4 regions of the Blautia sp. AM47-4 genome follow, and region 4 is predicted to be linked to each of the others. Evidence: predicted binding sites of a transcription regulator. Region 4 holds the regulator's gene; each other region holds the start of a gene.

Region 1 (7,477 bases), on a different contig from region 4:
AACCTCTTTCATGATCCGTGCATACAGATCCGGATCCGCGCCCTGCCCGATCAGCGGTTCCAATGTATCTTTTACAATGGAAATACCGGACCACATAACGAGTACCGCCACAACAAGTCCTGCGATTGCGTCGATATTAACCGAAAGGAAATGGCAGATCAATGTAGAAGCGATCGTTGCGCTCGTCGTGATCACGTCACCCATGGAATCCGCCGACGTTGCCAGCATCACCTTCGACTGAATGCGGTTTCCCAGTTTTCGGTTGAAAAGCGCCATCCACAGCTTTACACCAACCGAGAGCACCAGAATCAAAAACGGAACCATCTGAAATGTGATCTCTTCCGGATTGCGGATTTTCTCCAGGGAGCTCTTTAAAAACGTAAAGCCGACTTCAATAACCAGAAACGAAACGATCAGCGCTGCAATATACTCGATCCGCCCATGCCCGAACGGATGCTCTTTGTCGGCTGGTTTGTTTGCCATCTTCACACCGACGAAGCTGATCACAGACGATGCCGCGTCCGAGAGGTTGTTGAACGCATCCGCCATAATCGCCAGAGAGTTCATTCCAGCACCGATCAGCAGCTTTGCCGTAAACAGCAGAATGTTGCAGCAGATTCCCACGATGCTTGACAAAATGCCATAGCTCGTGCGCACATCCGCGTTGTCGGTTTTCTCATAATCTTTTACAAAACGTCTTACCAGAAAATCTGTCATGGTTCCCCCTTCTTTTAAAAAAAGGCCTCCTGCATTGCCGCGGAGCCCTTACGTTTTCCCTGTCTTTTTCTATAGTAGGCAGTGTCGGAAAAAAAGTCAAGCCTAACATATTTTCGGGATTTCTACTAATAATTACAGGGGACTCTTCCGGCAGCATTTGACAATTGAATGAGAGTTTTTCTTTTCCCTCTGCCTTTTGAGTCCCCTATAATTTGATTTTTATTTTACTTTGTAAATTTTAGCCATATCCTGCACATACAGCGGATAGAACTGGTAGCCCGCAAAATCGCTCCGAAGTGCAACCTCGCATGCCATATCCTCGATATACAGGTTTGCCGCATCGTCACAGAGCAGTGTTTCCATTTTTTTGTAAAGCTCAACCTGCTCCTCTTCATCCGTACTGGTCTTAACCTGCTGATACAGTTTATCATACTCTTCGTTGCTGTAGTTGATAAAGTTCTTGGATGATGTTGAGGTAAACCGTTCCAGCAACGCGCGTCCGGTCAGATATGCCGCGTCAACGCCGACAACCGTGGACTGGAACTTCCGGTCTGCATATACATCCGACAGCCAGCTGTCCCACTCGACCTGCTGAATTTTGGCAGTAACACCGATCGCTTTAAGCTGCTCTACCAGAACCTGGGCTGTATCGATATGCTGCTGATAATTGTTCGGCACTGTAATCGTAAGCTCAAATCCATCTGGGTATCCGGCTTCTTTTAACAGTTCTTTTGCCTTCTCAATATCCTGATTATATCGCTCTGACAGTTCCGGCACATAATATTTTCCAAATGCCGGGAACATGCTGCTTCCGATGATCGTTCCTTTTCCGTCTGCAATCATATCCAGCACTTCCTGACGATTTGCCGCATAGCAGAGCGCCTGGCGCACCTTCACATTGTTGAGCGGTTCCACGGCATTGTTCAGATACAGCGCCTGTACCAGGTTCATACCGCCGTCATAAATCGTAAAATCGGAATCTTCGGCAAGCTGCGCTGTCTGTGTGGAACTGAGACGTGCATACATGTCCAGTGTACCGGATTTCAGGTTTGTTACGACTGCATTGCTGTCCTTGACAATTCGAAATGTTACCTTGTCCAGATACGCCTGATTTTCCGTATCCCAGTAATCGCTGAATTTTTCAAGGACAATATTTTCCTGCGGGGACCGTGATACATAGTGGAACGGGCCTGTTCCGACCGGATCTGCTTCCAGATCTTCCACATGCTCAGGTACAATCGCCACCGTCAGATAGGCAAGAAACTCAGTGTCTGCCTCTTTTAAATAGATGTCGATCGTGCTCTCGTCCGGAATTTCAACCTTGTCTACATTGGAAAATGCCTCTACCAGAGGCGTTCCGTCTCCGTTGATACCCGCACAGCGTTCGATTGAATATTTTACATCCTCTGCAGTGACGGTCGTTCCATCGTGGAACTTGACACCATTCCGGAGCTTGAAGGTATAAACCTTTCCATCCTCCGAGATCGAATGGCTCTCTGCCACCGCATCGTTCAGATTTCCTTCTTCATCGGGCTTTACAAGGCCCTCATAAATATTGAATAGGATTTCTTTCGTTCCTGCCGCAACAGATTTGTGTGGGTCAAGACTATCCTCAATGTCCTGAGGAATTCCTACCGTGATGGAACCTCCCATAACAGGTTCCCCTGTCGGGGTTGATTCCGTTGATACCTGAGAACTTGTGGTATCGGAAGAATCTGCTTTCCCATCCTTGCCATCCTGCATCCGCCAAGTACAACAGTAAGAGCTGCAACTAAAAGCAGCGCAAGTACGCTTCTTCTTTTCTTCATGATTTCTCCTTTTGATACGAGTTCTCTCATTTTGTAATTGTCACGCCTATTGTATCCGACCTGTTCCCAAATAGCAAGTACATTATTGTATACAATTTATTTTCCGAATCCGAAAATCACGTATATCCGCCCGCGTATTCCGGATTCTTTCCCTCGGGATGTACCGGAAAAGATAAAAATTTTGCCGCCCGGGAATTTTAACATTCCCGGGCGGCAAACGCTTTTGCTTTTTTTCTTTTATCCTTCAATGGAGATTGTCTTTTTCTGCTCCACAGCCGGTTTTGCTTCCTTCTTCGGTACGAAGAGTTTCAGCAGACCGTGTTTAAATTCAGCCTTGATATCCTCTTCGGTAATATCTTCACCTACATAGAAGCTTCTGCTGCATGCACCTGCGTAACGCTCTTTGCGGATGTAACGGCCGTTCTCTTTTTCTTTCTCGTCTTTGTCAAGACCTTTCTCTGCACTGATGGTCAGATAACCATTTTCCAGTGTGGCCTGAACTTCATCTTTCGTGAAGCCCGGAAGGTCAACCACTACCTCGTAGCCATTATCCAGCTCGCGAATATCTGTTTTCATCACATGGCTGGCTTTGCGGCCATACAGTTTCTTTTCTGTATTCTTCATCTCTTTGTCATAATCATAGAACGGAAAATCGTTGAAAAAGTCATCAAATAAATTTTCTCCAAAAATACTAGGCATTAACATAAGTCATCGCTCCTTCTTATTCTTCTCATGGAACCTGATCCATGCTTTTTCTCCGGTTTTTCTTTTCACCGGATCTTTTTGTTTACCTGTTTCTTTGGAACGGAAAGGCTTCCGGATACCGGAGGTTTTCTTCTTTTCCTCTCTTTGTATCCCTCTTCCTTTGTTCTAGCTGTAATATAACACTTATTATTAGCACTGTCAAGAGGCGAGTGCTAATTATTTTGTGAAGATTGTGTGAACGCTACGAGCCATGCACATTTACGTGAAAAGCCCTCGTTCAAGCTTGCTTGGTAAAGAGGGCTTTTTCATGGAAATGTATAGGGCGACAGCCCGACAGCGAGGGAATTTATTCCCGAGCTGTGCACAGACACCTATATGAGTGAAACTTAGCGAAACTTAAATTACGCCCAAGATGGAATATACTTATTTGTTTGTACTTGATTTTTTAATCTGATCATCTATATCTTCTCCATCACCAAATACCGTAACCTTTATTGATCTTCCCCTTTCCGTTTGATATTTCCGGATATACTCTGTTAATTGTTTTACGTAAATTTCTTCATCTTCCACAATTGCAATCTGTATCATCCTATACCCACCTAAATCTCCTTATTCTGTTAAATAGAAAGTAGAAATTCTGTTAAGTTTTCAATAGCATCTGGTTTTTCTGATAGTTCTTTCCCCATCAGTCCCTCTCCCATAATACCAGGATCCGCACTAAGAGATACAGCGACTCGACTTGAATTCCATACAGCTTCATACATCATTTCCTGATTCTCTTTTGTTACTTTATTGAGAACGTAATAAAATGGTTTTTGAATACTTTCCGATAATTCCCCGATTTTTTTGGAAAGCTGTAGGGATTCATAGGATGGATCTATGATTATCAATATCAAATCTACACCGTTATCAATTCCACGTCCAAAGTGTTCAATACCAGCCTCCATATCCATTAGCGCAAATTGGTCTTCTGTAAGCCTGAGATTTTGGATAAATTGAGTCATAACAGTTCCCATAGCACAAGAGCACCCTTCATTTGCCTGATGAATTTTTCCACTGGTCATCAGTTTTACACCGTCCTTCAGACTATAATAATCTTCCGGTATATCATCTATAGTCCAGGTTTCCTCAAAAAACTGATGAGTAAATTTTGATAACATCATATCATTTAAAACATTTTGCTTACCACCGAAATAGTCTGTAAAATCTCTGGGAAGCTTCATACCCAGCTGTCGGTGTAGACCATAATTAGATTCATCGGAATCAATTACCAAAATTTCTTTTCCTCGTCTGGCTAAAGCCTTAGCCAAAAGACTGGTTACTGTACTTTTTCCACATCCACCTTTTCCGCAAACTGCTATTTTCATCTCTATCTTTACTCCTTTTCTTTTTTCTAAATAATAAGCATTACATATGACCATACTTCAAACTGTCTTACTCCACTTCCTCCAGTTCTGTTCCTTCTGGAAGAATATATCCGCAGTTATCACATACTCCGTCCTCTGCAAGTATCCCGTCTTTCACAAAGGCTTCAATGCCTCCCGGTTCATGACAGCGTGGACAATCTAATTCCTGTATCCTTTTCTGATTTCTTACATCCTGGCAATTGGAAAATTCAATTTTACCCATAGTGATTCCTCCATTTTCATTCCATATCAATTTGTCTTCGTAAAAAAGTTCCTACTATACGGGAAAAATTGCTGATATTACGAATATAGGCAAAGTCTTTTCCATAGATTCTCTTTTCCACGGAGAGCTCTTCTTCATTCCCTGCAAAAATACCAATTACGAAAATTCCCTGATTTCTGGCCCGACGTACCTCATATGCAGTATCTTTCACAGCTTTTTCTCCGTCATAGATCTTGGGCTGGCGGGTTCCTGGTCGTTGTATGCTCATATCACAGGGTTTTCCATCACTTAATACGATTAAAATCTTATTTTTTTCCGGTCGCTCCATGAGAGAGGAACCGACTGTTTTCAGTGCAAGCCCATCTCTGTTATTGGCATATGCACGAAATTGAAAGATTCTTTCATTTGTTTCCCTTGGATCTTCATAATCCCGAAATCTCTGAAGTACTGTATATCCCCAGAAAGCACAGTATCCTGTCACCCGATGAGGAATTCCTGCCTGGCTTAATGCTTCACTGATAATATATCCCTGCGCCGCTACCTGAGCCTGTCTGTCAGCCTGGGAACCACTGGAATCAATCAGGACGTCTATTACAAACTCAGAATCGTCAGATCTCTTTTTTCTATTAAATAACTTGTCATCGTCTGTTCTTCCAATTTTCCATAATCTCTCAGGAACAAGCTGTCCTGCATCAGATCTGCTGACAAAATCATCCTTTCGGATTATAAAGGCCCGTTTCAGTGACTCTGCCAACACAGAAATATTTCTTTTAATGATCCAGTGATTATTTCCATAATAGGCTTTATTTTTTTCAAACTGAAGCTGAGAAAAACGGTATTGATTATTTTTAATCACAGGGCTCTGTAATATTCCATCTGTAAGATACAGGTTACAGTTTTTATGGATTCCTGTACAAAATTTCCGGTTGACTCTGGCCTGCTCCGATTCACTTAGATACGATTTTCCGTAATTCAGTTCCACATATTCCCGTATCCGTCGCACTGCCTGTGGATTTATATTCTCCGAGCTTTCCGGAACTTCTTCATTTTCCGGAGAGAAATAAAATCTTTTTTTCTTTTTGTTTCTGATATCCAGACTCATCATCTTTTTTTTGAGATTAGAAAGATATTTTTGAATGATGTCTTCCATCTGTTCATCTGTCATGCATTCCTGCCACGCGTCATTGGTCAATGCCATATCCGGTAAATTCAGAATCTTCTCCAGATTTCCATTCTTTTTTTCAAAAGAGGGATCCAGAACATGATTATAAATCTCATCTATCACGTTTATGACATCTTCCGTATTTTCTGCATCCTTCAGAGAAAGAATCTTGTACAATGCAATCTCTGCCTGTGGATCCATTCCCTTATCGTCTGTGTTCTCCAGAACATGCCTTATATACAGAAGCCTAATCCTGTGAATCAGGTCTGTTCCAGCTTTGTCTGATACCTGTTCTTCCTCGGCCTTTTCCAATTCTCTGAACGCCTGTTCTCTGATTTCCTTTGTTCCCAAACGTTCTCGAATGATAAAACGCTCCACAGCAGCATCCATGCATAATCCAGCAAGAGGCAAAAGTATATCTTCTCCAGCAGAAAAATGTAATTTTTTCATCAAATACATGCCAAGTTTCTTCTGATCAAAATATCGTGCAAAGGCACCCTGCTTCACTGCCTCATATAGAACCGTTTGTTTTGAATAAACATATTTTTCTGTGTCCGGTTCAAATTCCATATCATAATCACCACTGACTGTCCAAAAAAGATTTCTGATACGATTGCTGATCTCCAGACGATGTTCTTCCAGTTGTTTCGCCGGCCATCTGACATCCTCCATACAAGTTTACCCCCATATGTCTTTTCCGGTCCAGGAAGATGGGATTCTGGTAGAAACCACATCTTCTATGATCTCTTTTTCAAATACATCAAAACTTTTATTTATGATCCCCATCTGGATTGCATCAATTGGAGAAAGTCCGCTTTTTGTTGCTTTTACAGCAGAAACCAGTCCTCTCAGGTCAAGAGATTTTGTTGAGATTTCTCCATGATAAGCTTTGATCTGCAAATCCAGAAACAGTCCTGCAAAAGCTTTCAGTGCACTTTTTTCCCCATCTGGAAAATGTTGTCTTAATACAAAAAGGACACTATCCTCATCCATTTCAGGCATATCAATTACCATAAACCTTGAAACCAATGCTTCATTTAGCTCTCTGGTACCTGCGTAGCCATAATTCATCGTGCCGATAAATCGTGTTGCCGGATGAAGTAAAATCCTGTTATATCCTGGAATATCGATTCTGCGCCGATGATCCAGTGTGGCATGCAGTACAGAAACCGCATCATTTTTTGCCATATTGATTTCGTCCAGGATTCCAAATCCTCCAAATTCCGCGCATTGGTAGATGGGGCCTTTCCGAAGGCGAACCTCATTATTTATAAAGGTATCCGTTCCAATCAGATCGGCACTGTCTGTATTTACATGAAAAGAAATGTCGTATTCCGGTCTTCCGAATATCCATGCCAGTGTCTCACATAGTACATTTTTCCCTGTAGCTTTCGCACCGGAAAGTAACAGGTTATCTCCCTGAAGAAGCGCTGCTATTGACATTTCCAGAATCTTT
Region 2 (7,477 bases), on a different contig from region 4:
GGCACAGTACGCAAGCTCTTTTCCGTCCGGCGACCAGCCGTGCAGATAGCTGAGACCCGGTCCGGTGAGGTCTTTTGGTTCACCGCCTGTCATCGGGAGCACGTAGATGTGGGATTCATACGTTCCATCTGTGAGTTCCGGCGGCATGCAGCTTACCGCCAGCAGCTGGTTGTCCGGTGACGGAACGTGGTCATTGTTGCACTGCACGCAGAAACCGGTATCAACCTGCTCCACATGGTCTTTGTCGATCTCATAGCGGTAGATTTTTCCATCCGCATTATAAAGCAGGGTGTTTCCATCGTTCAGCCAGTTCGGTGCCTCGATGATTCCCGGAAACTCATGCAGCACGGTTTCTTCTCCGGTCTCCACATCCATCGTGCAGAGAATGCTGTCGGTGTTGTCTCTGTCCCCTGTCCATCCAGAGAGCATTTTCCGGCGCGGCAGGTATCCTCCAGTGTTGCCGCATCCATATCCACAATCTGCAGTGCACCGTTTGCGCGGGCGAACTGGAAGCAGGCTTTCAGATCAACCATGCCTTTTCCAAGCGGCGCTTCCTGGCCGGTGATTTTCATATCTTTATAATGAACGGCTTTGACTCGGTCCGCATGCGCCCAGAGGAACTCTTCCGGGTCGACGCCGCCGCAGTACATCCAGCCGACATCTACTTCTGCTCCGACTTTTTCACCGCAGGCTTCCAGGAGATATTCGTACGCTGTTTTTCCATTCACGCGGATACAGATATCTTCTTTTTCGTTGTGGATCAGAAGACCTGCTCCGGCTTTTTCCAGTTCTTCTGCCAGTTCGCGGTATCTTGCAGCGGTTTCGTCCAGAACATCTTTTGTCTGGCGTGCCGGGCTCTTTACGACAAACCAGGAAATGTGGTATTTCTGCGCCAGTTCTGTAAGAATGGCAAGTTCTCTTTCATAGTGGTATTCATCCAGGAAAATGTGGACCGCATGAACCTCAATGTGGTATTTTGCAAGCAGCGGCATTGCCTGCTCCAGATCCTCCGGGATCCAGAAACCGTAGTCCCTGGCATCAACACGGAATCCGAGACACGGCTCGATCTGGCGGTAGCCTGCCTCATAGATTTTCTTTAAAAATCCTTCGGGATCCTGTTTCCATTCTTTGGATACCCCATACATCTGTACACCAAAATACATATTTGTTTCCTCCTTCTCCAGATCCGCTGTTTCCCCATTTTCAGCGGATTTTCTTTTCCTCCATTTTACCACATTTCTTCTATTATAGATATGATTTTTCCTGTCAGTTATAAGAAACACGCTTTGCGTAAAAAAGGCGCCCCGTATGTGTTTTTTCCACATACGGAACGCCTTTTTCCGCCATTTTTTTCAGGGCCTGGTTATTCTTATACAAACTGGTTCGTTTTCTCATCGTACTCATAGTCGATGAGCGCCAGTTTTTCCCGCAGATCGGATTCCTCTGTCTGCATGGCCGCGCAGAATTCTGCGAGCGACGGGTAAAAATCTCTTAACTGCGTATTGACATAGCTCAGCAGCATTACGGGATCTTTCGGCATCATTCGTCTACTACCTCCACACCTGGTTTGATCATTGCCTTCAGGCCGCCGTTTTCCACATCCAGAAGGATCGTATCGCCCTCGCTGACCTGACCGCCAAGGATCAGTTTTGCGGTGCTGGTTTCTACCTCTTTCTGTACGAAACGTTTCAATGGACGGGCGCCGTAAACAGGGTCGTAGCCGCCCTCAATGACAAACTGTTTTGCAGCCGGGCTCAGTTCGACGGTAAGCTCCTGGTCTGCCAGACGTTTGTTCAGTCCTTTCAGCAACAGATCTACGATATGACCAATGTTGTCTTTTGTCAATGGTTTGAACATAATTGTTTCATCCAGACGGTTCAGGAACTCCGGACGGAAGTGTGCACGCAGATCCTGCATGACCAGGTTTCTCGCCTCTTCGGAGATGCTGCCGTCGTCCTGAATGCCGTCCAGCAGATACTGGGATCCGATATTGGAGGTCATGATCAGGATCGTATTTTTAAAGTCTACGGTACGGCCCTGGGAGTCGGTGATACGGCCGTCATCGAGTACCTGCAGCAGAACGTTGAAGACGTCCGGATGCGCTTTCTCGATCTCATCGAACAGAACAACAGAATATGGTTTTCTGCGCACTGCCTCGGTCAGCTGGCCGCCCTCCTCGTAGCCTACATATCCCGGAGGCGCTCCGATCAGACGGGAGACGGAGTATTTCTCCATGTATTCACTCATATCGATTCGAACCATGTTGTTCTCATCATCAAACAGCTTTTCTGCCAACGTTTTCGCAAGCTCTGTTTTACCGACACCGGTAGGTCCAAGGAACAGGAACGAACCGATCGGTTTTGTCGGATCCTTGATTCCGGCTTTGGAACGGATGATCGCATCCGAAACCTTGGTGACTGCCTCATTCTGGCCGATAACTCTCGTGTGAAGTTCATCTTCCAGGCCGAGGATCTTAGTTCTCTCGCCTTCGGTCAGTTTTGCAACCGGGATTCCAGTCCAGCGGGAGACAATTCTGGCAATCTCTTCATCCGTTACACTCTCGTGTACCAGGGAGAGATCTTCATTTTTAACTTTTTTCTCTTCTGCTTCCAGCATCTGCTGTAATTTCGGGAGTTCACCGTACTGCAGTTCAGCGGCGCGGTTCAGATCGTAATCATTCTTTGCTTTCTGGATCTGGCGGTTCATGTCCTCGATCTGCTCACGCAGTTTGGACAGTTTCTCAACGGAACTCTTTTCATTTTCCCACTGTGCCTTTGCAGAATTGAAGGTATCCTTTAACTCAGCCAGCTCTTTCTGCAATGTTTCCAGACGCTCGCGGCTCAGATTGTCGGTCTCTTTTTTCAGTGCGGCTTCCTCGATCTGCATCTGCAGAATCTTACGGCGCTGCTCATCCAGCTCGGCCGGCATGGAATCCAGTTCTGTCTTGATCAGAGCGCATGCCTCGTCGACCAGGTCGATTGCTTTATCCGGCAGGAAACGGTCGCTGATGTAACGGTTCGAAAGGGTTGCGGCTGCAACGAGGGCACCGTCGGTGATTTTTACGCCGTGATAAACTTCGTAGCGCTCTTTTAAGCCACGCAGGATGGAAATCGTATCCTCTACGGTCGGCTCATCAACCTGAACCGGCTGGAAACGGCGCTCCAGGGCGGCATCTTTTTCGATGTACTGGCGGTACTCATCCAGCGTTGTGGCACCGATGCAGTGCAGTTCGCCTCGTGCCAGCATAGGTTTCAGCATGTTTCCGGCATCCATCGCGCCGTCGGTCTTTCCGGCGCCGACGATCAGATGCAGCTCATCGATGAACAGAATGATTTTTCCGTCGCTCTTTCTGACTTCCTCCAGAACAGCTTTCAGACGCTCCTCGAATTCGCCGCGGTATTTTGCTCCGGCTACCAGGGCTCCCATATCGAGGGAGAAAATGGTTTTATCTTTCAGGCTCTCCGGTACATCGCCGTTGGCGATTCGCTGGGCCAGGCCTTCTACGACTGCGGTTTTACCAACACCAGGCTCACCGATCAGAACCGGATTGTTTTTTGTCTTACGGGACAGGATACGGACAACGTTCCGAATTTCGGTATCACGGCCGATAACCGGGTCCATTTTCTGGTTTCTGGCTTTTTCTACGATATCCTGGCCATATTTTTCCAGGGTGTCGTATGTTGCCTCCGGGTTGTCGGTGGTAACTCTCTGGTTTCCGCGCACGGTGCTTAATGCCTGCAGGAAACGTTCTCTTGTGATGCCGTACTCCTGAAACAGTTTTTTCATGGACGGGCTTGGATTTTTCAGCATTGCCAGGAAGAGGTGTTCTACGGAAACATACTCGTCTCCCATGGCTTTCGCCTCATCCTCAGCATTTACCAGTGCTTTATTCAGATACTGACCGATATACGGCTGACCGCCGGATACTTTGACGCGGTCGTTCAGTGCCGTCTCGACACGGTTCAGAAAATGTTCTTTGTTGATTTCCATCTTTTCGATCATTTTCAGAATCAGGCTGTCGTCCTGATGCAGGAGATTATACAACAGATGCTCCTGCTCTATTTCCTGGTTGCCGAAATCGTATGCGGTCTTTTCCAGGTCCTGTACAGCCTGCAGCGATTTTTGTGTGAATTTACTAATATTCATAATCGGCTTCCTCCTTATCTATTTGGGTGCTAACATTCGCTCCGAACAAAAAGAGCGTTGATGTGAATTTTCTTTTCTTTCTTTGTTCTAGTCGTACTATAACACTAGTTATTAGCACTGTCAAGAGGTGAGTGCTAATTTTTTTATTTTTCCCGACGCTCCTTTTCTCCCTCCCCCCTAAAAGATTTTTATTCATCGCCGTACACAGCAATAAAATGAATCAGTGCCTCTGTTTCGGAACTGGCATACTTTTTGGCAGATGCTTCCAGCGGCTGTGATTGATATGCTTCAAACGAATCGCCCTCGTCGCGTCCAGATATGTAGCGATTATCATTTAGTTTCCACTTCCTCATTTCTTCAAAATAAGCAGTATTCGCCATTTCCGAATTCCAGTCCATTCGCTCCAGCAGATAATACTCCATTCCATGATAACATTCTTCGCAAATTCCCGTAAAAAATTCTTCTGCTGTCTGAGATGTTAAATGCTCTGGAGCATACCATATTTCGTTCTCTTCATTATTATATAATGCAACGCAATTCGATGATCCTGTCTCTTTCACATACAGCGGAATTTCGGGAATTCCAAGTCGTTCTGTTTCAAGCCATACCATCTTCTGCGCTGCAATTGTTCTTTCTTCCAGTGTTTTTTGCCTCCATTCGCTCTCCTTTAAGCTCAGCAGAAATTCTTTATTTTCCTGAAAAATGTTCTCCTGATTCTGGACGAGATTATAGTCCTTTTTTCGTTCGTAAAGTTCTGCCACTCCGGACGGAGACTCAAGCTTCCAATATATCATCATACAAGTCGGTACCATACTCACGCATACTGAAACAAACAGAAATGCGTTTAAGTCACTTCTTTTTAATCTCCAGAATTTTTTCGGAGAATATTTTCGTTTTTTTCTATGTAAATCTCTTAAAACCGTAACAAGAAATATCCCATCCAGCACTGCAAGAAACAACACAATTTTCAGTGAATATTGGGCAAATAAAAACAGCATCAGTATGCTCGGCGGAAATGTATAGAATAAAACTTCATTTGCAGTTCCATCTGCGCAGTAGCTTCGAATGGGTGAGGCCAGCCACAAAATCAGGCACAGCGCATAGGCAAAAAGCATTGTCCCCGACGAAATATGGACGGAACATTCTGTAATATATACCTCAACCTGTTTCACATACATCACATACAAGATACAGATCGGATATAAAATCGAGCTTTTGCTCAACCAGTATGCCGCTGATTTTCTTTCCCGTCTTCTTTTCTGTTCCTCCATATCAGATCCCCCTGATTTTTCTTTTGTTTTATTTGAAATACTTGTATGTTTATTTTAGCGTAATTTTTCGTTTTTGCCTATCCTTCGTTTTTCAGTTGAATCTTTCTGTAAAAACCAAAATTGCGAAACCCTGTTTTGGCAGGACTCCGCAATCTCTTTTTCCTATTTACTTTATGATACATGACGGGCAGCATATTTCATTTTCTGGTTTCCGGCGCATTTCTTAAAATACTGCCGGATCGCATCTTCGTTCATATCGTTTCCGATAAACACAGCCTGGCCGGCGTTTTTCTGTTCTGTGCCGGTGATGCTGTAGCGGTGATCGGCGACATCAAATTGGAGAAACTGGTCTCCGGCTGCGAACTGTCCTTTTGCACGGATGATATTTCCAAACGCTCCGCGAATGATCTGTTCCAGAAAACACCACAGGGTTTCCGGTGCCTCCATTCGGATATTTTCGAAGGAGAAGGTCTCCGGCATCTTTTCGCCGCTCTGCGTATCCTGTACTTCTTTCTCATATCGGCCGCCCAGCAGCAGGCTCTGGTAATCTTCCCGTGTCATCGTGGATGCATAATCCGTGATGATTTTTGCCTGCGGGTTAATTTCCTGCAGAAATTTCTGGATGCGCTGTTTTTCTTCCGCCTGGCATGCTTCTGTTTTGGAAACAATGATCGTATCCGCGCTTCGGATCTGATCCTGATACAGCTCGGGATATTCCGCCATATAGCGGCGGTAACTGTAAACATCCACAATAGTGACCGGCGAGAGAAGCTGAATTCTCTCGTACTCGATCTGACGCAGATTTTCTATAATCCGGGCGAGACTTCCGACACCTGTCGGTTCTACGATCAGGTATTCCGGGTCTACCACATTGGCAATGGTCAGCACGGATGCTGCAAAATCCTTTTTCCCGATGCAGCAGATGCACTGCTCTGTCATTTCCCATACATTTTTCTGCGTTCCCTGCCGGTTCTGGCCAAGACGTACGCCGTCGATTCCTGCGGCTCCATATTCATTTTCCAGTATGGCAAACCGCTGATCGACGTTCCTGGCCAGCCGTTTGATAAATGTTGTTTTTCCCGCGCCCAAAAAGCCGGATACGATCAATATTTTCATACGTTTCCTTTTTCAGTCAAATTTTCAAATCATCAGTCAGCCAATTTAACGACTGGTTTGATTAAATCCTTCGGTTTATCTCTCATGAGGAACAGTGCTCCTTCCAGATGATCCCATCCATCAAACACATGTGTGGACAGCGGGCTGACATCCAGCTTGCCTGCCGAAACAAGAGCTCCCAGTTTTTCCATGCGGAGTCTTCCGCCAGGCATCAGGCCTCCGTTAATCTGTTTGTGACCCATTCCAACGCCCCACTCTACACGCGGAATATCAATGTTGTCACCGGATCCAAGATAGTTTACATTTCCGATCTTTCCGCCCGGTTTCAGGCATTTTACTGCTTCTGCAAAGGTTTCTACACCACCGCCGGCGATGACTACTTTATCAACACCTTTTCCATCTGTCATATCAAGTACCTGCTGGAAAATCGGTCCGTTCTTGTAGCTGACAAAATCCGTTGCGCCGTATTTTTTTGCCGCTTCTACGCAGACCGGTCTCGTTCCGACAGCAATGATTCTCGATGCGCCGCGCATATTCGTTCCGGCTACCGACATCAGACCAACTGGTCCGATTCCGATGACAAGAACTGTATCACCAAACTGTACATCGGCAAGCTCTACGCCGTGGAATCCGGTCGGCACCATATCGGAAAGCATGCACGCGTCGACAACATTGATGTTTTTCGGAAGCAGCGCAAGGTTTCCATCGGCATCATTTACATGAAAGAATTCAGAAAAGACACCATCTTTGAAGTTGGAGAATTTCCAGCCTGCCAGCATTCCGCCGGAGTGCATGGAATAACCAGCCTGTGCTTCCAGAGAATTCCAGTCCGGAGTGATGGCCGGCACAAGAACCCGGTCTCCCGGTTTGAAATCTTTTACGAGCTCTCCGACTTCCACAACCTCTGCACAGCACTCATGGCCCAGAATCATGTTATGACGGTC
Region 3 (7,477 bases), on a different contig from region 4:
TTCCTCGTCTCCGCCGCATCGACCATCGCCGCACATATGGGATTTACGTTCGGCACCGATCCTGATTTTGTCGTGCCGCTTCTCGTTGCAAAGCTCGCTGGAGGCATCGCCGCCGTCTGTGCCGCGCTGTTTTTCACGAAGAAATCTGCTTAATTGTTTGAGAGCATACATAGCAACGCAATAAGACCTGCGCCGTTTGAAAGCGCAGGTCTTATTGCATTTCTTACTTATTTTCTATTTCTTATTTCACCATATCCTCTTTGATAATTCCATGCTCTTTTAAGAGATCTCCAACTACATTTCCATCTACCAGTTTCAGCAGAGGTTTTTTCAGCAGGTTGAGCGGTCCAGGAAGCTCGATTTCCAGCGGAGATTTTCCATCCATCAGTTTCACGGAGCTGTCCAGCAGATCGCGGATATCGTAAACGCTGCCCCATACTTCCGGCACGCCGCGGTCTACGCCGAGGAGTCCGTAAACAGCTTCCATTGCGGTACGAACGGAATACTCTGTCGTGAAGATGGTATCTCTTGGTGTCTCAGCGAACTGTCCGAGGAATGCGAAGTTGACGCAGCCATCCGGGATGACATCCGGGCGGTCGCCCTTTCTTCGTGGCATAAAGAATGCGGTGATATACGGCATCATGGTCGGTACGCAGACAGCGCTGTTCTCTGCCAGCTCCGGAATCTGGTCAACCGGCACGCCGAGGTGGTACAGCCACTCTTCGGTGATCTCTTTACCAGTGCACTCTTTCATCGGTTTCTTCACATAGTCGCCAGGTACGTCGGTGAACAGGCTGTAAACCCATACGCATACCTTATCTTTATCCTGCTCTTTGAACTGTCCCTGACGGTTGATGGTCCAGCTTAAAAGCCACTTGGAATCCTGGCAGCTTACGATACCGCCGGTAACAACCTTTCCGGTTCTCGGATCACGTTTGCAGATATTGGTGATATACGGAATGATCTTATTGTCGAGAGTGGTAATTGTTGCGGATTCCCAGTTTGTCTTTGCAATATCGGAGCAGAATTTCTCCGGATGTCCAAAGGACGGATCCTGTTTTGCAATGTTTTTCCACAGGCTCCAGCAGCCGCTCGTGCGGACCTCTGCATCACCGTTCGGTGCATGGTTCTGATCGCCGTAGATCGTGCCTTCGGTGCAGCTTCCGTTGGTAACGAAGACGAGGTCATTCTCGGTGAGAACGATGCCTTTCTCGACGCCGTTTACCTTGCACTCAATGGCTTTTGCTACTTTCTTTCCATCGTTGATTTCAAAGATAACGTTGGTTACTTCGGTATTGAACTGGAAGTCTACGCCGGCATCCTCGAGGTATTTCTTCATCGGAAGAATCAGGGATTCATACTGGTTGTACTTCGTGAATTTCAGTGCGGAGAAGTCCGGCAGTCCGCCGATGTGGTGAATGAACCGCTGGAAGTACAGCTTCATCTCCAGTGCACTATGCCAGTTTTCAAATGCGAACATCGTTCTCCAGTACAGCCAGAAGGTGGAATTGAAGACTTCATCATCGAAAACATCCTCGATCGTCTTGTCGTACAGATCCTCGTCTCTTGTCATGAAGAGTTTCATGATCTCCATGCAGCCTTTCTGGCTCAGGTTGAACTTTCCGTCGGTATGGGCATCCTCGCCGCGGTTCTTCGTTGCACGGCACAGGGAGTAGTTCGGGTCTTTTTTGTTCAGCCAGTAATACTCATCAAGAACGGATACACCAGGTGTCTCAATTGACGGGATGCTGTGGAACAGATCCCACAGGCACTCGAAGTGGTTTTCCATCTCACGGCCGCCTCTCATGATGTAGCCGCGGGTCGGATCGTAGATACCGTCGCAGGCACCGCCGGCGATGTCCATGGCTTCCAGAATGTGGATGTGATCGCCTTTCATCTGGCCGTCTCTTACAAGGAAGCACGCTGCTGCGAGGGCCGCGAGGCCGCTTCCTACGAGGTATGCGCTCTTCTCATCGACGCCTTCCGGTTTTTCCGGTCTTGCGAAGGCTTCGTAGTTTCCGTTGGTGTAATAAATGCCTTTGCTGTTTTTCTTATCTTTTCCGCGCTCGGTGTTGCGGTAATCATTCTTTGGTTCTGATGTTACAGTGGTTGTCTCCGCTGCTTTTTTTGCTTCACTCTTGTTTTTTGCCCGCAGCACTGCTGCTCCAGCTCCGATGACTGCTGCTGATGCGATTCCGAATTTTAATCCTTTTTTTGACATAGACGTTCATCCTTTCTTTTCTAAATACGACTGCCGGAATGTTTTTTCGAATTTCCGGTTCGTATAGGTTATGCTGCTTTCTTTGTTTTACAAGTTTCTATTTGTGTTGCCATTGTCTGTTGACAATTTGAATCTTACTTCATTTTTCCCCGCTTTTCCATTTACAAAACAGGGCGGATGATTAAATTTTTATCATCCGCCCTGTTTTGTAAAGTGTAACTATATTTTATTTCTTTTTTCAAAATTTCGGATGGAATTGACGACATTTCCTTCCATCGTGCGGTGCATTTTTTCCGCAATCATATGGTAATCCACTTTCATTCCGTCTTTGATCCAGTCGAGCATGACACCGGTAAAGCTATACTTATAGAAATCTGCGATAAAACTCTGATCCGCCTCGGAGATGCCGGTTCCCTTTGCTTTTTCCTGCACGACACCGTACAGCAGATCGTGCGTCAGATGAAAGAGATATGTTTCGATCTGCTCCCGGCTTACAGAGTGATAGACATTCATAATAAATGGTTTATTCTCGAGCACTGCCTCAAAAATCTGCTGCAGGCCTTCCTGCCATGTCTCATACGTTTTCTTCCCCTGCAGCGCCTGCGTCGCATCCTCCAGGCACGACCATTCGACAAGATCGTAGATATCCTTAAAATGATAATAAAACGCCATCCGGCTGATGCCGCAGTCTGTCGTCAGATCGTTGATCGTAATTTTGTCCAGCGGCTTTTTCAAAAGCAGCTTTTTTAATGACGCTTCCAGCGCCGCCTTTGTCGCATTTGTCATGTATTTCCTCCATTTTTCTTTTATGTACCCTCGGAATCTTTCTGTTCGAAACGCTTCTATGCTTTTTCATTGTAGCATATCCATTCTCCAGAAACAACTGCGCAGCCCTTTTGATCAGACTTTACAAAAAGTTTAGAAAGTACCGTAATACCAGTAAATTCAATACTTTCCGTCGTTCTGTTAGCACTCTTTTTTCTCGAGTGCTAATTTCCCCTTGACTTTTCCCTGTGCCAGTATTACTATAACTATCAGAGCAGTAAAAAAGCTGCAGACATCTAAAAAAGCATGATATTCCCGCTTTGCTGGATCAAAATATTTTTATAAGAAAAGGAGTGTGTTTCTCATGAGTGCGAAACATGGAAATCTTTCAATCAACAGCGACAATATTTTCCCGATTATCAAAAAATGGATGTATTCCGACCACGATATCTTCGTCCGCGAGCTCGTTTCCAACGGCTGCGATGCCATCACCAAACTGAAAAAACTCGACGGCATGGGCGAATATACTCTGCCGGATGACTACAAAGCAGCCATTCAGGTGATTGTAAACCCGGATGAGAAAACCTTAAAATTCATCGATAACGGTATCGGTATGACCGCAGACGAAGTCGAAGAATATATTACCCAGATCGCCTTCTCCGGCGCTACCGAATTTCTGGAGAAATACAAAGACAAAACGAATTCAGATCAGATGATCGGCCACTTCGGTCTTGGTTTCTACTCTGCTTTCATGGTAGCAGATGAAGTTCACATCGATTCTCTTTCCTATAAAGAAGGATCCACCCCGGTACACTGGACCTGTGACGGAAGCACCGAGTACGATATGTCCGAGGGCAGCAAGACAACTGTTGGTACCGAAATCACTCTGTTCCTGAACGAGGACTGCCTGGAATTCGCAAACGAATACCGTGTCCGCGAAGTTCTGGAAAAATACTGCTCCTTCATGCCGGTTGAAATTTTCCTGTCCAAAGCAAATGCGCCGCAGGAATACGAGACCATCGATGAAAGCGAATTAAAAGATGACGACGTTGTCGTAGAGCACATCCACGAGGACGCAAAATACGAAGAGAAAGAAAAAGAAGACGGAACGAAAGAGCAGGTTGAAGTTTCCCCGGCCAAAGAGAAAGTAAAAATCAACAAACGCCCGGTTTCCATCAGTGATATCCACCCGCTGTGGACCAAACATCCAAACGAGTGCAGCGATGAGGATTATAAAGAATTCTACCGCAAAGTCTTCAACGACTACCGCGAGCCGCTGTTCTGGATCCACCTGAACATGGACTATCCGTTCAACCTCAAAGGTATCCTCTACTTCCCGCGTATCAACACCGAGTACGATTCCATCGAGGGAACCATCAAGCTGTACAACAACCAGGTATTTATTGCCGACAACATCAAAGAAGTCATTCCGGAATACCTGATGCTCTTAAAAGGCGTCATCGACTGCCCGGATCTGCCGCTGAACGTATCCCGAAGCGCACTGCAGAACGACGGATTTGTCAAGAAGATCTCCGAGTACATCTCCAAGAAATTCGCTGACAAGCTCTCCGGCATGTGCAAAACCGACCGTGAGAATTACGAGAAATACTGGGATGATATCAACCCATTCATCAAATACGGATGCATCAAGGACGAGAAATTCTCCAAGAAGATGATGGACTATATTCTGTTCAAGAACATCGACGGAAAATATCTGACTCTTGAGGACTGCATCAACGAGAATAAGAAAGAAGAAGCTCCTGCAGAGAACATCGAAGAGAAGGCTGAAACTACGGAGAATACCGAAAATACGGAAAACGCTGACGAGAAGAAAGAGCCGGAAAAAACGACTGTTTACTACGTCACCGACGAAGTTCAGCAGAGCCAGTACATCAACATGTTCCGCAGTCAGGGCATGGATGCTGTCATCCTGAAACACAACATCGACTCCGCTTTCATCACCCATGCAGAGCGTTACAACGAGCATGTAACTTTCCAGCGCATCGATGCAGATCTGACCAACGATATGAAAGACGAGTCCGGTGAGGATCTGACCGACGCTACAAATACTCTGACCGATCTCTTCCGCAAAGTCCTCGACAAGAAAGATCTGACCGTCAAAGTTGAGAACCTGAAAGACGAAAATGTATCCTCCATGGTAACGCTTTCCGAGGAGAGCCGCCGGATGCAGGATATGATGAAGATGTACGGCATGACCGGCATGGATCCGTCCATGTTCGGCGGACAGGAAACCCTGATCCTGAATGCAAAACATCCGCTCGTTCAGTACATTCTGAAGAATGGCGAGAACGGCAACACATCCCTGTTCTGCGAGCAGCTGTATGATCTGGCAATGATCAGCCACAAACCGCTCTCTCCGGACGAGATGACAAAATTCGTAAGCAGAAGTAATCAGATTATGATGCTCCTCGCAAAATAATAAAGCACAGGCACAGCAAAACGCACCTCTTATAAAACACGCCGGATTTCTGGAATTTACCAGATGTCCGGCGTGTTTTTTCCTGCTTTTTTACTTTACGATTTCTGATCCAGATGATAGAATAATTCTATTCGCCCTATTAAAAAATAAGGAAAATCACACGAAAGGTCTGGTATTTATTTCTATGAAAAAAGGAAAGCCATCCGCCCTGCTCCCGATCGCCGTTTTTCTGGTGTTTTATCTGGGGTTCGGCATTTATTCCGAGTATATTTTAAAAATTCCGATGGGCTTCTACAACATCCCCATCGTCGTCTCGTTTCTGACAGCGATCCTCGTCGCCTGTCTGCAGAACCGCAGTGTCCCGTTTGAAGAAAAGCTCGCCCTCATGGGACAGGGCATCGGGGACAAAAACATCATCACAATGCTGCTGATCTTCCTCGCCGCAGGCACGTTTGTCGGCGTTGTCGGAAGGAGCAGTGCAGAGAGCGTTGCCTATTTCATGCTCTCCTGGATTCCGGCAAAGTATGCCGTCGCTGTGCTCTTTGTCGTTGCCTGCTTCGTCTCCACGGCCATGGGAACCTCCGTCGGAACGATCACGCTTCTCGTGCCGATCGCCGCTGCTGTTGCCGAGACCTCCGGCTTTTCGCTGGCGCTCTGCGTCGCCTCCGTCATGGGCGGATCCATGTTCGGCGACAACCTCTCCTTCATCTCCGACACGACAATCGCCGCCTGCAACGGACAGGGCTGCGAGATGAAAGACAAGTTCCGCGAAAACTTCTGGATCGCTCTCCCGGCTGCTCTTGCCGCGCTGGCGCTGATCCTTGTAATCTCCTTCCGACAGGCGCCGGGCACACCGATCGTCCACGAATACCATCTGCTGCAGATGGTTCCGTACCTGCTCGTGCTGATCGGCGGCATCGCGGGCATTCAGGTGTTTGTCGTACTCCTTATCGGTATTGCTTCCGGTGCCGTTATCATGCTCGGTACGGGACAGACGACGCTCTTGGATATGCTCTCCAGCATGGGAAGCGGCACTTCGGGTATGTTTGAGACATGTATGGTTGCGATTCTCGTCGCTGCGATGTGCGCGCTGATCCGGGAAAACGGCGGCTTTACTGTCCTGCTTCGTGCCATTCACAAAATCTTCCGCGGAAAAAAGGGCGGCCAGCTCGGTGTCGGCATTCTCGTCGCGCTGCTCGACATTGCGACCGCAAACAACACCGTCGCGATCGTCATGGCAAACCCGATCGCAAAGCAGATGTCCGAGGACTACGGCATCACCCCACGGAAAACGGCATCGCTCCTCGATACCTTCTCCTGCATCTCACAGGGCATCCTGCCGTACGGCGCGCAGATGCTCGTGGCGATTTCCGCGGTGCATGAACTGGGATATGAGCTCTCCGCCTTTGAAATCATGGCAAACCTCTTCTATCCGGGCATGCTGCTTGTCAGTTCGCTGATCTTTATCTTCGTTCTGCCGGATCGGAAAAATGCCGAAAGCAATGCTTAAAAAGTTCCGTATCGGATCAACTCAAAAAATTATGTTAAAATGCCCACCGATTTCACTTTTTCGTTTGATTGGCGGGCATTTTTTTGCTTTTTTTGGCAAAAATAGCCAAAATTGCAGTAACATTTACGGTTGAAATTCTTTTACGCGGGTAGTATAATCGGGGTCGTGACATTGAGAAGGAGTGATGTTATGTGGGTTATGGGGAGAAAGGACAACAGAAAAAGTGAAATTATTAAGACAGTTCCTTGTAATTATGGCGGTTTCGTTCGTCGGAGAAATCCTGCACGCCGTGCTGCCGCTTCCGATTCCGGCAAGTATCTACGGCCTTGTGCTGATGCTGGCGCTTCTGATGACGGGGGCATTAAAACTTGATACCGTCGAGGACGCAGGCAAGTTTATGATTGAGATCATGCCGGTCATGTTCATTCCGGCGGGCGTCGGCCTGATGGAATCCTGGGGTGAATTAAAAGCCGTTCTCGTTCCGGTTCTCGTGATTACGCTCGTCAGCACCATCGTCGTTATGATTGTGTCCGGACGCGTG
Region 4 (7,477 bases):
AGCCGACACTTGTCATCGCTCATAATAAGACGTTAGCGGCTCAGTTATACGGAGAGTTCAAGGAGATGTTCCCCGATAACGCAGTGGAATATTTTGTCTCCTACTACGACTACTACCAGCCGGAGGCTTACGTGCCGTCTTCGGATACGTATATTGCGAAGGACTCTGCGCGGAACGATGAGATTGATAAGCTGCGGCTTTCCGCGACTTCTGCACTGAGTGAGCGGAACGATGTCATTGTGGTTTCCAGTGTTTCGTGTATCTATGGAATCGGAAGCCCGAAGGACTACATGGAGATGATTATTTCGCTCCGCCCGGGAATGGAAAAGGACCGGGACGATGTGATCCGGCAGTTGATTGATATTCAGTATGACCGGAATGATATGGATTTCCACCGCGGTACGTTCCGCGTGCGCGGTGATGTATTGGAGATTTTTCCGGCGGAGGAGACGGACAAGGCGGTGCGCGTCGAGTTCTTCGGGGATGAGATTGACCGTCTGGTGCAGATCGATACGCTGACGGGTGAAATCTTATGTGAACTGAACCACATCGCAATCTTTCCTGCCTCCCACTACGTTGTGCCGATGGACACGATCCTGAAAGCAACAGGCGAGATTGAAAAGGATATGGAAGAGCAGGTGAAGTTCTTCAAGCACGAGGGAAAACTGATCGAGGCCCAGCGCATCGAGGAGCGGACCAATTTCGATATTGAGATGCTCAAAGAAACCGGCATCTGTTCCGGCATCGAAAACTATTCGCGTTACCTCTCCGGATTAAAGCCAGGCGAGCCGCCCTACACACTGATGGACTATTTCGGAGATGATTTCCTCATCATCGTGGATGAGTCGCATAAGACTGTTCCGCAGATCCGCAGCATGTATGCCGGCGACCAGTCGCGGAAATCGACGCTGGTGGACTATGGATTCCGTCTGCCGTCCGCAAAAGACAACCGCCCGTTGAACTTCGGCGAGTTCGAGGACCGGATTGATCAGATCCTCTTCGTATCTGCCACGCCGGGCGACTACGAGGCAGACCACGAGCTGCTGCGCGCTGAACAGATCATCCGCCCGACCGGCCTTCTCGACCCGGATGTCGAGGTGCGCCCGGTGGAGGGACAGATCGACGATCTGATTTCGGAAGTAAAGAAAGAAACTGAAAAACACAACAAAGTTCTCGTGACGACGCTGACGAAGCGTATGGCAGAGGATCTGACCGACTATATGAAAGAGGCCGGCATCCGCGTGCGCTACCTGCACTCCGATATCGACACCCTGGAACGGACCGAGATCATCCGTGATATGCGTCTCGATGTCTTCGATGTGCTCGTCGGCATCAACCTTCTGCGTGAGGGTCTCGACATCCCGGAAATCACACTCGTGGCGATCCTGGATGCCGATAAAGAAGGTTTCCTGCGTTCCGAAACCTCCCTGATCCAGACCATCGGCCGTGCCGCGCGAAACAGCGAGGGCCATGTTATCATGTACGCCGATGTGATGACCGATTCCATGCGACTCGCGATCGACGAGACGAAGCGCCGCCGTGCCCTGCAGGAAGCCTACAACAAAGAACACGGCATCACTCCGACCACCATCAAAAAAGCCGTCCGCGATCTCATCAGCATTTCGAAAGAAGTGGCAAAGACAGAAGAAAAGATGGAAAAAGACCCGGAGTCCATGAGCCGCGAAGAACTGGAAAAACTGATCGGCCAGGTACAGAAACAGATGAAAGCCGCTGCCGCCGAACTCAACTTCGAAATGGCCGCCGAGCTGCGTGACAAAATGATCACACTGAAGAAGAGCCTGGATGACATGGAAGAATAAAAAAGAAGAAAAGAGCATGAAAAAAAGCGTGCCGGAAAAGCGACAGAAAACTTTCCGGCACGCTTTTTTGCGTCCGATTTTGATTCCTTCTTGTTCAGAATTGACGCAAAATAAGAATACCATTATAATATAAAATACGACCAAACGGTCGTATCAAAACGAAAAACACAAAAATAAAAAAGACAACAATAAAAAAATTAATCGCCGAATTTTCTCTTTTTACTGGAGACACTCAGCAGATAGTCGACCGAGCAGTCATAGAACCGTGCAAGCCGGATCACATAGTCGATCGGGATGTCGCGGATTCCTTTTTCGTAGCGGGAATAGACGTCGCGGTTGCATTCGAGCAGGGCAGAAATCTCTTTGATGGTGAGATCCTGATCGATCCGCATATCTTCAATTCTCTGGTATTTCATACGTTGTACCATCCTTTCAGATTCAAACCCATACTACCAAACGGTTGGATGGACAAAGTTAAATCAGATCATATGGTCGCAAATTGGAGAATGGGGCGGGAGAGAGAAACGGCGGGTGAAGACAGCCTGTGCAGAAAACAGAAAAATATGTACGGCAGAAATGGGGGAACGAATGGGAAAAGCAGAAAGAATAGAAATAGAAGATTTTGTCCAGAATATAGTGGAACGGATGGAGACGCCGGAAGCGTTTGAAAAAATGATCAGCCGGGAGGAAGAATGCGAAGCGCAGGGGCAGGAGAGCCGTCTGAGGGATGTGCTGAAGAAAGAATGGCCGGTGGACGAAAAGGGAGAGCGCATCTATCAGATCACTAATATATATGAAGAAAAAGCAGAAGAACTCCTCATTGTAGAACTGTATACCGGCATCCACCTGGAAAACGGAGTCCCGTGCGGGCATTTTACGCTGTATCTCTGCGGGGAGCCGGACGGATGGAAACTCAGCGAAACGCGGATGATGGAATATCTGCAGAATCTGTAAACGAAAAAGCAAAACAGGGAGGACAGGGAAAAGAAAAACTGTCCTCCTGCTTTTGCTGCGGCGGAGACACCGGAAAGTCAGGATCCATACGGCCGCTTCTCATCGCTGATGCCGACCAGATAATCCAGACTGACCTGATACAGCTCCGCCAGACGGATGGCAATGGAGATCGGCAGTTGCCGGACGCCTTTTTCATATCGGGTATACACATCGCGGTTGCAGCCGAGATAGTCGGCAACCTGGCGGATCGTCAGATCGTGGTCCGTGCGCAGATCCTCCAGTCTCTGATATTTCATGATTCATCACCTCTGAGAAAATGCTACTAAATGGTCGTATTAAAATGGCAGAATCCTACCATACGGCTATAGCGCCTTTGAAACAGTAGAATGCAATAAAAAAGAAAAGTCAGATTCCTTTTCAGAAAGAAAACGGTTTATACTTTTTTCACAATTTCTTCATAGAAAAACCGGGAAAAGGTGTTGACAAACAAAAGGCAGAGTGCTATCTTAAGAGCATAGATGTTAGCACTCCACTGAAACGAGTGCTAACAGGACTATACAACAGGAAGGAGCTTATCTTAGTGGATACAGAATTGGATGAAAGAAAAAGAAAAATATTAAAAGCGATCATCCAGACGTATCTGGAAACGGGCGAGCCGGTCGGCTCAAGAACGATTTCCAAATACACGGATTTGAATTTAAGCTCCGCCACAATCCGGAATGAAATGTCCGATCTGGAAGAGATGGGTTACATCTTACAGCCCCACACTTCCGCAGGACGCATTCCTTCCGATAAAGGCTACCGCCTCTATGTAGATGAGCTGATGCGGGAAAAAGAACAGGAAGTTGCAGACATCAAAAACATGGTCATTGAAAAAACAGACCGAATGGAAAAAGTTCTGCAGCAGGTTGTCAAAGTCCTCGCTTCATCTACCAACTATGCAACGTTGATTACAGGACCGGAATATCACAGAAATAAAGTGAAATTCATCCAGCTCTCAAAAGTCAATGAAGAGCAGCTCCTGGCCGTCATCGTCGTAGAAGGCAACCTGGTGAAAAACCAGATGATCGACCTAGACGAGACCATCAACGATGAACAGATATTAAAGCTGAACCTGCTTCTGAACACACAGCTCAATGGCCTGACCATTGAAGAAATCAATCTTGGCATGATCAAGAAGATGAAAGAGCAGGCAGGCATCCACTCCGGCATCATCAGCAAAGTGGTCGATACCGTAGCGGAAGCCATCGCAGTCAGCGAAGAAGATGTGCCGGTGTACACCAGCGGCGCAACCAACATTTTCAAGTACCCTGAGCTTTCCGACAGCAGCAAAGCCAGCCAGCTGATCTCCACATTCGAGGAACGGCAGAAACTGGTCGATATGATCAAAGGAGCTGCCGAGGAGCAGGACGGAGAGGAAAATACCGGTATTCAGGTATACATCGGAAATGAATCTTCGATGGAACCCTTACGGGACTGCAGCGTGGTCACCACCACATACGATATGGGAAACGGTATGCGCGGAACAATCGGTATCGTGGGACCAAAGCGGATGGATTACGAAAATGTGGTAGATAACCTGAAAACATTAAAAGTTCAACTGGACGCCGTCTTCAAAAAGCCGGACACAGGTGAGTAGAAAGGTGGAATGATCAGTGAGCGAAGAAAATAGAAAGAAAGAGGAAACCATGGAAGAACCTACACGCGAGATGGAAAAAGAAACCGGAGCAGAGACCGATCTGCCGGAAACCGAACCGGCTGCGGAGCAGGAAGAAGCAAAGAAAGCAGCAGAGGCAAAAGAAGCGGAAGCTGCAGAAGAAACTGCTGAGGATGGCAAAGAACGAAAGTTCTTCAAAAAGAAAAAAGATAAAAAAGATGAGAAAATCGAAGAGCTGACTGACCGCCTGACCCGTCAGATGGCAGAGTTCGATAACTTCCGCAAACGCACCGAAAAAGAAAAAGCAAATATGTATGCCATTGGAGCAAAAGACATCATCGAGAAGATTCTTCCGGTTGTTGACAGCTTCGAGCGCGGACTTGCAACGGTGGAAAACCCGGAGGAAGATCCGTTCGCAGACGGCATGAATAAAGTATACAAACAGTTTACCACAGCACTCGATGAACTCGGTGTAACCGTGATCGAGGCCGTTGGAAAGGAATTCGATCCGAACCTGCACAACGCAGTGATGCATGTGGAGGATGAGGAAGCCGGCGAGAACATCGTCGTAGAAGAGTTCCTGAAGGGCTACATGTACAAAGGCTCCGTAGTCCGTCACAGTATGGTCAAGGTGGCTAATTAAGCTTGAAGATAAATAAATAGAAATTAAACCATTTTTTAGCATAATTCATTGAGGAGGAAACAACAATGGGCAAAATTATTGGTATTGACTTAGGAACAACAAACAGCTGTGTAGCCGTTATGGAAGGTGGAAAACCAACCGTTATCGCAAACGCAGAGGGTGAAAGAACAACTCCATCTATCGTAGCATTCACAAAAACAGGTGACCGTCTGGTCGGCGAGCCGGCAAAACGTCAGGCTGTAACAAACGCAGACAGAACCATCCGTTCCATCAAACGTGAGATGGGTACTGATTATAAAGTAGACATCGAAGGAAAGAAATACTCTCCACAGGAGATCTCCGCTATGATCCTTCAGAAACTGAAAGGTGATGCAGAGAACTACCTTGGTGAGAAAGTAACAGAAGCAGTTATCACCGTTCCGGCTTACTTCAACGACGCACAGCGTCAGGCTACCAAAGATGCCGGTAAAATCGCAGGTCTTGATGTAAAACGTATCATCAACGAGCCTACCGCAGCAGCTCTGGCATACGGACTGGATAACGAGAAAGAGCAGAAGATCATGGTATACGACCTTGGAGGCGGTACTTTCGATGTTTCCATCATCGAGATCGGTGACGGCGTTATCGAAGTTCTTTCCACAGCAGGAAACAACCGTCTGGGCGGTGATGACTTCGACCAGAAAGTAACAGATTATATCCTTGCTGAGTTCAAGAAACAGGAAGGCGTAGATCTTTCCAATGATAAAATGGCTCTGCAGAGAATCAGAGAAGCAGCAGAGAAAGCAAAGAAAGAGCTTTCCAGCGCAACTACAACCAACATCAACCTGCCGTTCATCACTGCAACCGCAGATGGCCCGAAACATCTCGATATGAACCTGACAAAGGCTAAATTCGATGAGCTGACCCACGACCTGGTAGAGAAAACCGCAGAGCCGGTACAGAGAGCACTTTCTGATGCAGGCCTTCAGGCATCCGAGCTTTCCAAAGTCCTTCTGGTAGGCGGATCTACCCGTATCCCGGCTGTACAGGATAAAGTAAGACAGCTGACCGGACACGAGCCGAGCAAGAGCCTGAACCCGGATGAGTGCGTAGCACTTGGTGCTTCCGTACAGGGCGGTAAACTTGCAGGAGATGCCGGCGCAGGCGACATCCTTCTTCTGGATGTAACTCCGCTGTCTCTGTCCATCGAGACGATGGGAGGTATTGCAACTCGTCTGATCGAGCGTAACACCACAATCCCGACCAAGAAAAGCCAGATCTTCTCCACCGCAGCTGATAACCAGACAGCAGTAGATATCAACGTAGTACAGGGTGAGCGTCAGTTCGCGAAAGACAACAAATCCCTCGGCCAGTTCCGTCTGGATGGAATTCCGCCAGCAAGAAGAGGCGTTCCGCAGATCGAGGTTACCTTTGATATCGATGCCAACGGTATCGTAAATGTATCTGCAAAAGACCTGGGAACAGGAAAAGAGCAGCACATCACCATCACCGCAGGCTCTAACATGTCCGACAGCGAGATCGACAAAGCAGTCAAAGAAGCTGCTGAGTTCGAGGCTCAGGATAAGAAACGAAAAGAAGCAATCGACGCAAGAAACGATGCAGACTCCATGGTATTCCAGACCGAGAAAGCAATCGAGGAAGTCGGCGACAAGCTTGATGCAAACGACAAAACAGCAGTAGAAGCTGACCTGAACGCACTGAAAGATCTCATTGCAAAATGCAATCCGGAAGAAATGACCGATGCACAGGTAGCTGATCTGAAAGCAGCTCAGGAAAAACTGATGACAAGCGCTCAGAAACTGTTTGCAAAACTGTATGAGCAGCAGGGCGGAGCAGCAGGCGCTGGTGCCGGAACAGCAGGTGCAGGCCCGGATATGGGAAATGCAGGAGCAGCAGGCGGCCATGACGACGATGTCGTAGACGCTGACTACAAAGAGGTTTAATTTTCGGCATGTCACACTCCGTGAAAATACCGACTGTGAGTTGAAACAATAAGTAAATAAACGCAAAAAGCCCTGTGAGGCGAATGTTTGCAGGGGACGGAAAATACATTCCGCCCCCTGTATTTATGCTGGTATTGCTTTCGGAAAAGTGCTATACTGGAGCGTGCGGAAAAACATTTCTGCAAAGATGAAATTTGTGGAACAGAAATGAAAAGGTGAACATAAATGGCAGAAAAAAGAGATTATTACGAGGTCCTCGGCGTAGACCGCGGAGCGGACGATGCAACATTAAAAAAAGCATACCGTAAACTGGCCAAGAAATACCATCCGGATATGAACCCGGGCGACAAAGAGGCCGAGGCAAAATTTAAAGAGGCGACAGAAGCCTATGGCGTGCTGAGTGATCCGGACAAACGGCGTCAGTACGATCAGTTTGGCCACGCTGCATTTGAAAACGGCG

Evidence for each region. The regulator HrcA, encoded in region 4, represses chaperone genes, less so after heat shock. The targets are predictions, from matches to a motif close to TGTTAGCACTCNNNNNNNNNGAGTGCTAACA.
Region 1: DW965_RS02875 (Hsp20/alpha crystallin family protein) is a predicted target of HrcA. The motif match lies at 3,418-3,448, and genes of this name have one in related genera.
Region 2: clpB (ATP-dependent chaperone ClpB) is a predicted target of HrcA. The motif match lies at 4,256-4,286, and genes of this name have one in related genera.
Region 3: htpG (molecular chaperone HtpG) is a predicted target of HrcA. The motif match lies at 3,186-3,216, and genes of this name have one in related genera.

What each region holds. Positions count from the first base shown of each region.
Region 1 is NZ_QUHY01000003.1:60,454-67,930, forward strand. It holds gene DW965_RS02865 (cation diffusion facilitator family transporter) at 1-717, opposite strand, end outside; gene DW965_RS02870 (ABC transporter substrate-binding protein) at 937-2,370, opposite strand; gene DW965_RS02875 (Hsp20/alpha crystallin family protein) at 2,763-3,230, opposite strand; gene DW965_RS02880 (hypothetical protein) at 3,654-3,818, opposite strand; gene DW965_RS02885 (ATP-binding protein) at 3,848-4,597, opposite strand; gene DW965_RS02890 (hypothetical protein) at 4,665-4,859, opposite strand; gene DW965_RS19565 (cobaltochelatase CobT-related protein) at 4,876-5,715, opposite strand; gene DW965_RS02900 (AAA family ATPase) at 6,700-7,477, opposite strand, start outside.
Region 2 is NZ_QUHY01000018.1:3,748-11,224, forward strand. It holds gene DW965_RS12275 (TolB family protein) at 1-348, opposite strand, end outside; gene DW965_RS12280 (sugar phosphate isomerase/epimerase family protein) at 303-1,163, opposite strand; gene DW965_RS12285 (DUF4250 domain-containing protein) at 1,370-1,543, opposite strand; gene clpB (ATP-dependent chaperone ClpB) at 1,540-4,146, opposite strand; gene DW965_RS12300 (hypothetical protein) at 4,335-5,417, opposite strand; gene DW965_RS12305 (CobW family GTP-binding protein) at 5,589-6,533, opposite strand; gene DW965_RS12310 (NAD(P)-dependent alcohol dehydrogenase) at 6,566-7,477, opposite strand, start outside.
Region 3 is NZ_QUHY01000002.1:210,135-217,611, forward strand. It holds gene DW965_RS02395 (ethanolamine utilization protein EutH) at 1-153, shown strand, start outside; gene DW965_RS02400 (oleate hydratase) at 242-2,221, opposite strand; gene DW965_RS02405 (TetR-like C-terminal domain-containing protein) at 2,441-3,007, opposite strand; gene htpG (molecular chaperone HtpG) at 3,351-5,426, shown strand; gene DW965_RS02415 (Na+/H+ antiporter NhaC family protein) at 5,509-6,936, shown strand; gene DW965_RS02420 (CidA/LrgA family protein) at 7,160-7,477, shown strand, end outside.
Region 4 is NZ_QUHY01000001.1:189,470-196,946, forward strand. It holds gene uvrB (excinuclease ABC subunit UvrB) at 1-1,820, shown strand, start outside; gene DW965_RS00945 (helix-turn-helix domain-containing protein) at 2,018-2,236, opposite strand; gene DW965_RS00950 (hypothetical protein) at 2,409-2,774, shown strand; gene DW965_RS00955 (helix-turn-helix domain-containing protein) at 2,852-3,070, opposite strand; gene hrcA (heat-inducible transcriptional repressor HrcA) at 3,355-4,413, shown strand; gene grpE (nucleotide exchange factor GrpE) at 4,463-5,074, shown strand; gene dnaK (molecular chaperone DnaK) at 5,140-7,017, shown strand; gene dnaJ (molecular chaperone DnaJ) at 7,243-7,477, shown strand, end outside.